Alloalcanivorax dieselolei B5: one gene and its partner. The protein of the gene in region 1 binds, or shares a complex with, the protein of each later gene. Links are inferred from orthologs where the notes say so. Each region holds a gene or a part of one and is shown in the gene's direction. Other genes may lie near its edges.

Region 1 (4,256 bases):
TGCGCAGGTTCTGGGCGAAATTATAGCGGTTCTGAAAGAACAGGCCGGGGACCCGGTTGAGGGTCTCGTCCAGTTGCAGGTTCGGGCGGCCCTCGCCGTGAGCCTGACTGTCCACCACTGTTACCGCCGCTGGCGTGTCCAGCAGCGCCTGGTTCTGACGGGGCGTGGTCACGGTCACCGTCTCCAGGGGAATCGGCTGGGCGCCTTGGCCAAGGCAGGGTAAAAGCAGCACGGGGGACAGCAGAACCGGATATCGCATGAGCACCTCTTGTTTGAATTATGGAATTAGCCGGTTTCGGCGTCCCGGGTCAATGCAACTTCCGTGCTGTTCCCCCAATACCTATGGATCGGGGGCGGGGAGAGGGGAAAGTGACGCGGATTGAAACGGCCGGGTGTTCACAGTGACTTGTTTCGAGACAGGCTCTTAGAATCAGACCGGCAGAACGCCGTAATACACCGCCAGGAAATGACAAACGCTGCCGCCGACCACGAACAGATGCCAGATGGCGTGGTTGTAGGGCAGGCGATCCGCCAGATAAAACACCACTCCACCGGTGTAGGTGAGGCCGCCAGCCAGCACCAGCCAGAAGCCCACGTCGTTGAGCCGGCCCACCAGTTCGCCGGAGGCGAATAATACCAGCCAGCCCATGACCAGATAGATGGCCACGCGGGCCAGTTTGTAGCGGTTGCCGAACACCAGCTTCAAGGCGATGCCGGCCAGCGCCAGCGACCAGATCACCGCGAACAGCACCCAGCCCACGGTGCCGCGCATGTTGACCAGCAGAAACGGCGTATAAGTGCCGGCGATCAGCGCGAAGATGGCGCAATGATCGAGCATCTTGTAGAACGCTTTGAGGGCGGGGCGGCGGGCACCGTGATAGAGGGTGCTGGCGGTATAGAGCAGAATCAGACTGGCGCCGAAGATGCTGAAGCCGACAATCTTCCAGGGATCGCCAAGCAGGCTGGCGGCCACCACCAGGATCACCGTGCCGACGATACTGAGAGCGGCGCCGATACCGTGGGTGAGACTGTTGAGAAACTCTTCCAGCCGGGAATAGGCGGTCGTGGCCACGGTTGTCGAGGTCATGCGGTTCGGAATCTCATGAACGGGTGAAAACACGCATCATGCGATGATTGCCGGCGGACTGTAAAGGCCGGGCATATTTGTCCGCTATGACATAAAGGCCAATGATCGAAAGGATCTATTGAACTCATGCCGCCTCACTGTTCGTTTTGTCACTCCGTTCGTCGTAACCTCGAAGGGTCATCTTAAACAGGCTCTTAACCCCCCAGGTTGAACCCAAGGAGAGGCATCATGAGTAAGAAGAAGCAGACCCTGACCACCAGCGCTGGGATTCCGGTGGCGGACAATCAGAACAGCTTGACGGCCGGTCCCCGTGGGCCGCTGCTGGTGCAGGACTGGCAGCTGTTCGAAAAGCACGCCCATTTCAACCGCGAGCGGATTCCCGAGCGGGTGGTGCACGCCAAGGGGTCGGCGGCATTTGGCACTTTCAAGGTGACCGGTGACATTACTCAGTACAGCAAGGCAAAGGTGTTCCAGCCCGGTGCCGAAACCGACGTGCTGTTGCGCTTTTCCACCGTGGCCGGTGAGCGTGGCGCCGCCGATGCCGAGCGTGATGTGCGGGGCTTCGCCCTCAAGTTCTACACCGAACAGGGCAACTGGGATCTGGTCGGCAACAATACGCCGGTGTTCTTCGTGCGCGATCCCTATAAATTTCCCGACTTCATTCGCACCCAGAAGCGTGACCCACGCAGTAACCTGCGCTCGGCCACGCATATGTGGGACTTCTGGTCGCTGAGTCCGGAATCCCTGCATCAGGTCACCATCCTGATGTCCGACCGGGGCCTGCCGAAAAGCTACCGGCACATGAACGGCTATGGTTCCCACACCTATAGTTTTATCAACGCGAACAACGAACGGTTCTGGGTGAAGTTCCACTTCAAGACCCAGCAGGGCATTGAATGTCTGACCGATGCCGAGGCCGCGGAGATCGTCGGGGGCGACCGCGAATCCCATCAGCGTGATTTGTTCAACGCCATCGAAAACAAGGACTTCCCGACGTGGCGTGTGTGCGTGCAGATCATGCCGGAAGCGGAGGCGGAGAACACGCCCTACAACCCGTTCGATCTGACCAAGGTATGGCCGCACGGCGACTATCCGCTGATTGAAGTCGGAGAGCTGACCCTGAACCGCAATCCGGAAAACTATTTCGCCGAAGTGGAACAGGCCAGTTTCAGCCCCGCCAATGTGGTGCCGGGGATCAGCCACAGCCCCGACAAGATGCTGCAGTTCCGCATCTTCAGTTACGCCGACGCGCACCGTTACCGGCTTGGTGTTAACTACGAGAGCCTGCCGGTGAACCTGCCGCGCTGTCCGGTGCATGGCTATCACCGTGATGGCCGGATGCGTTTCGATGGCAACGGTGGCGGCAGCGTCAACTATGAGCCGAACAGCTTTGGCGGCCCGGTGGAGGATCCGGCATTCAAGGAGCCGCCGCTGAACATCAGCGGTGACGCCGATCGCTATGACCACCGCGAAGGCAATGACGACTACACCCAGGCCGGCGACCTGTTCCGGCTGATGACACCGGAACAGCAGGAGCGCCTGTTCGGTAACATCGCCCGTGCCATGGACGGGGTGCCGGAAGAGATCGTGCGCCGGCAACTTGAGCACTTCGAGAAAGCCGATCCGGCCTATGCCGCAGGAGTGGCCAAGGCGTTGGGGCTGAGTCGCTGATACGCCGGGTGTCAGCCCATCGCGGTCTGTGAGCGAAGTGGCTGCTCACGGGCCGCGAGGCTTGCCGGCGTCATCGCCTTACATTCCTTACGGAACTGTGCATTAAATGTGGATCCCTTCGGGTGCGGTTGCGCCCGGGGGAAGGCGCTCTCTAGAATGCGAGTCGTTATCATCTGATCGCCCTGCCCGGTGAGGTCTCTGGTGCCCGTGCTCGCCCGAGTGCGGCGTCGGCATCGCCGGCGGATTGACCCTGTGCCGGTGCCGACTCCATGTCCGAAACTCGTTCCGTTCCATTGTCCCGTTCTCGCCTGGCCTGGGCGGTGCTGCTCGTCGTCGTGCTCGGCGGGCTCTGGTATCTGTTATCCCGTTCCAGCTCCACGCCCACCGGGCCGATGCCGCGCAACGCCTGGGAGGGCCCGGTGGCGGTGCGGGTGGTGAATGCCGAAGCCGGTGACCTCAATGTTCAGATCAAGGCCATTGGCACGGTGACGCCGCTGAATACCGTCACCGTGCGCAGCCGGGTGGACGGGGAACTGGCCCGCGTGTTGTTCGAGGAAGGCGCGGAAGTCAGCAAGGGCACCCTGCTGGCGGAGATCGATGCGGATCCGTATCAGGTGCAGCTGGCTCAGGCCCAGGGGCAGTATCAGCAGAACAAGGCGGAACTGGCCGGCGCCGAGCAGGATCTGGCGCTGTACCAAACGCTTTATAAACAAGACTCCATCGCCCGGCAGCAATTGACCCAGCAGCAGGCGCTGGTCAATCAGCTGCGGGGCGCGGTGAAGGCGAATCAGGCGCAAGTCGACGATGCCCGCCTGCAGCTGTCCTGGACCCGTATCGAAGCGCCGATCGACGGCCGGCTCGGCCTGCGCAACGTGGATGCCGGAAACCTGGTGAGCAGCGGCGACACCGATGGGCTGGTGACGATCACCCAGATGCGGCCGATTTCGGTGGTGTTCACGGTGCCGGAGACGCAACTGGATGCGGTGCGCAATGCCTTCGCCACGGGCGCGGCAATGCCGGTTCAGGCACTGGATCGCAATGGCGCCACCCTGCTGGCCAGCGGCCGCCTCACCACCCTGGACAATCGCATTGATACCGCCACCGGAACCCTGCGTTTGCGGGCGGAATTCGCCAACGAGAAAAACGAGCTGTTCCCGAATCAGTTCGTCAATGTGCGCTTGCAACTGCGGACCCTGCCGGACGCGGTGACCATTCCCACCGACGCGGTGCAATACGGCTCTCAAGGCACCTATGTTTATGTGATTGAAGAGCAGAAGGCGCAATTGCGGCCCATTACGCTGGGGCCGGTGGACGGTGACCGTATCGCTGTGAGTGAAGGGCTGGCCGACGGCGAGGCGGTGGTGCTGGAAGGCATGGAAAGGCTGCGTGATGGCCGTGACGTGATCCTGGTGGAAGGCGACAGCCAGCCGGTTGCTCCGGCCGGAGCCGGTGAAGGTGCCGCCGGCGGTCGCCGCGGTGGTGGTCAGGGCGGCCGTCC
Region 2 (3,576 bases), 3.9 Mb from region 1 along the record:
GGGGCCAACCGGGGCCGGTAAAACCGCCCTCGCCATGGATGCCGTAAGCCGGCTTCCGATGGAAATCATCAATGTGGACTCCGCTTTGGTGTATCGGGGGTTGGAAATCGGTGCCGCATGCCCCACTAAGGAAGAGTTGGCGAAGGCGCCCCATCGGTTATTGGGGTTCCGGGATCCGTCGGAGCCCTATTCGGCGGCGGATTTCCGTGCTGACGCGCTGGCCGAGATCGAGGATATCCAGCGGCGTGGCAAAGTGCCGCTGCTGGTCGGCGGCACCATGCTGTATTTCAAGGCCCTGGCGGATGGGCTGGCGCCGATGCCACCGGCGGACCCGGCGGTGCGGGCGGAGATCGCCGCCCTGGCCGAGCGGGAAGGTTGGCCCGCGGTGCACGCGGAGCTGGCCCGGGTCGACCCGGTCAGTGCCGGGCGCCTCAAACCCGGTGATCGGCAGCGGTTGCAGCGGGCGTTGGAGGTGTACCGGCTCACCGGCGAGCCGCTGTCGGCATTCCATGCCCGGCACGAGACCCGCGCGGAAGCGCTGGAACAGGGCTTTTATCGTTTCAGTGGTCTGTCCTCGCCGGTGCTGAGTCTGGCGGTGGCGCCGCCGCGCCAGGAATTGCATCGGCGTATCGAGCAGCGCTTCCACGCCATGTTGCGGGAGGGGTTGTTGGAAGAGGTGGAAAGACTGTTTCATCGCGGCGATTTGCACGAGAATCTGCCGGCGATCAAAGCCGTGGGCTACCGACAGGTATGGGCCTATTTGGACGGCCAATGGGATTACCCGACCATGGTCGAAAAAGGTATCATTGCGACACGCCAACTGGCAAAACGGCAGCTCACCTGGTTGCGAAAATGGCCCGGATTGCAGTGGTACGACAGTACCGGGGAGAACCAGCGCAAGGCGTGCACAGCGCGGCTTGCGCAGGTTTGTAAATCCGTGTTTAGTAGCGGTGAGAATGATCTGGGGTGAAACTTTTTCAAGGTTATGTTGCCGGATGAATCAATGAACGGATTCAGGGCCCGGAGTCAGGGATGGCCGGTCTCGGATGGCCGGTTTTGGACGACCGGGGTATAACATTGAATTGGACACCCGCGGGACGCGGATTCAATGCGCTGATTGCCCGAACCGTTGGGCGCTACTTTTTATATTTGGATGCTGAGGAGAACTGCCATGTCAAAAGGGCATTCGCTACAAGACCCTTTTCTCAATGCGCTGAGAAAGGAACGTATTCCGGTTTCTATCTTTCTGGTTAACGGAATCAAACTGCAGGGGCAAATCGAGTCTTTCGACCAGTACGTGGTACTGCTGAAGAACGCGGTAAGCCAAATGGTGTATAAGCATGCCATTTCCACCGTGGTACCGGCCCGCAATCCGCGTGCGTCCGGCGGTGGCAATCCGGCCATGCAAGGCACCACCGGTGCCGCCGCCGGCGGCCAGGCTGGGGCGGGTGACGAATACGGTAATCAATAGTCGCGTCGCCTGTTCCGGCTTATGCAAAGCCACGCCCTTGCGGCGTGGCTTTGTTTTGTTGACCATCCTGCACGGCGCTGCTGACGTGATGCAGGAAATCACATTCGGTCCGTCGTATTTGTGGCGTTCCCGCGGACTGTGGGTACACTGAGGTCCATGGATTTATTCGAACGTACTGAACAGGTACGCACCGGGGCTGGCGAACGGGCCATTCTGGTGCACATGGACCTGCCCGACGCCTTCGGGCGGGAGGATCTGGAGGAATTCCACCACTTGGTGGTGTCCAGTGGCGTGGTGCCCGTGGCGGAATTGCTGGGCAAGCGCGACCGTCCTGATCCGGCACTGTTCATCGGCAGTGGCAAGAGCGAGGAACTGGCCGAGTTGGTACGCCAGGAAGAGGCCGATGTGGTGCTGTTCAACCACGCGCTCAGCCCGGCCCAGGAGCGCAATCTGGAGCGGGCGGCGAAATGCCGGGTACTTGACCGTACCGGCTTGATCCTGGACATCTTCGCCCAGCGTGCCCGTACCCACGAAGGGCGTTTGCAGGTGGAACTGGCTCAATTGCGGCACCTGGCTTCAAGGCTGGTGCGCGGCTGGACTCACCTGGAGCGGCAGAAAGGCGGTATCGGCCTGCGTGGTCCCGGGGAAACGCAGCTGGAAACGGACCGTCGCCTGATCCGGGATCGTATCCGTGCCATCGAGGCCCGGCTGGAAAAGGTACGCAAGCAGCGAGAGCAGGGACGCCGGGCCCGTGACCGTTCGGAGACGCCGTTGATCTCCCTGGTGGGCTACACCAACGCCGGCAAGTCCACCCTGTTCAATGCGCTGACCACCGGCGAGGTTTATGTTGCGGACCAGTTGTTCGCCACCCTGGACCCGACTCTGCGCAAGGTGCGGGTGCCAGGAGTGGGGCCGGCGATTCTGGCGGATACCGTGGGTTTCATCCGCCATTTGCCTCACCGTCTGGTGGAGGCCTTCCGGGCCACCCTGGAGGAAACCGTCAATGCTTCGTTACTGCTCCATATCACGGATTGCAGTGCCGAAGAGCGCGACGATAACGTGGCGTCGGTGAATGAAGTGCTGGAAGAGATCGGCGCCGATCAGGTGCCGGTGTTGCATGTTTACAACAAGGTGGATCGTTTCGGTGATACGCCCCGGCTGGACCGGGACGAACAGGGGCGGCCGTGGAGAGTGTGGCTGTCAGCCCGGGAGCAGCAAGGGTTTGATCTGTTGTACCAGGCGATTGCCGAACGGCTGGCCGAACACTGGGTGGACCGGTGGCTGCGTTTGCCGCCGGAGGCCGGGCGCTTGAGAGCGCGTTTACATGAGGCGGGCGAGGTGCTGGCGGAGGAAGCCGGCACCGACGGCGCCATGTTGCTGAGGGTGCATCTGAACCGGGTGCACTTTGAACGCCTGCTGCGAGAAGCGGGTCTCAGCGAAAAGGATGTATTGGTGCCGGCGCCTCAGGTTGCAGAGGGCTCGGCCCATTCCTACAATCCAGAACGCTCGCACAAAGCGGGATAACGGAGAAATCAATGGCCTGGAATGAACCTGGCGGCAATAAACCCAGGGATCCCTGGGGTGGGGGCGGTGGCGGAGATCAACGTCCACCCGATCTTGATGAAGCGCTGAAGAACCTGAAGGATCGCATCAACGATCTGTTCGGGGGTAAAGGTGGCGGCGGCGGTGGCGGCAAGCGAGGCGCCGGCGTACCGAAAGGACTGCTGATCATCGTCGCTCTGGTGCTGGTGGTCGGCTATGTGATGATGGGCTTTTACCAGGTGGACCAGCGGGAGCAGGGCGTGGTGCTGCGCTTCGGCAAGTTCAACCGCATGGTGGAGCCGGGCCTGAACTGGCGAGCGCCGGTGATCGAACAGGCGATGAAAGTGGATGTGGGCCAGAACCGCAGCTACGAGCTGAGCGAAGAAATGCTCACCCGCGATACCAATATCGTCTCCGTGACACTGGGAGTGCAGTACAAGGTGCTGGATCCCCAGGCGTTTCTGCTGCGGGTGGCCGCTCCGGAAGCCATTCTTGAACACGCCACCAGCTCCGCGCTGCGCCATGTGGTGGGCAGTTCCACCATGGATGACGTACTGCGTGAC

Evidence for each region.
Region 2: the proteins of B5T_RS21215 (region 1) and hfq are in contact, whole or in part, in a crystal structure (PDB 3VU3), measured with the Escherichia coli proteins. The link is inferred for Alloalcanivorax dieselolei B5 from one-to-one orthologs.

The regions. Positions count from the first base shown.
Region 1 is NC_018691.1:4,735,543-4,739,798, reverse strand. The notes cover bases 612-3,536. They hold B5T_RS21215 (catalase), read left to right. Parts: upstream 612-1,315; coding sequence 1,316-2,758; downstream 2,759-3,536. Other genes in these bases: B5T_RS21210 (efflux RND transporter periplasmic adaptor subunit), read left to right, coding at 3,028-3,536; trhA (PAQR family membrane homeostasis protein TrhA), read right to left, coding at 612-1,087. In the rest of the region: B5T_RS21225 (TonB-dependent receptor family protein), read right to left, coding at 1-259; more of trhA, read right to left, coding at 431-611; more of B5T_RS21210, read left to right, coding at 3,537-4,256.
Region 2 is NC_018691.1:819,849-823,424, forward strand. What follows is about bases 1-2,821. They hold hfq (RNA chaperone Hfq), read left to right. Parts: upstream 1-1,171; coding sequence 1,172-1,471; downstream 1,472-2,821. Other genes in these bases: miaA (tRNA (adenosine(37)-N6)-dimethylallyltransferase MiaA), read left to right, coding at 1-970; hflX (ribosome rescue GTPase HflX), read left to right, coding at 1,628-2,821. In the rest of the region: more of hflX, read left to right, coding at 2,822-2,995; FtsH protease activity modulator HflK, read left to right, coding at 3,007-3,576. UniProt on the Escherichia coli protein: RNA chaperone that binds small regulatory RNA (sRNAs) and mRNAs to facilitate mRNA translational regulation in response to envelope stress, environmental stress and changes in metabolite concentrations.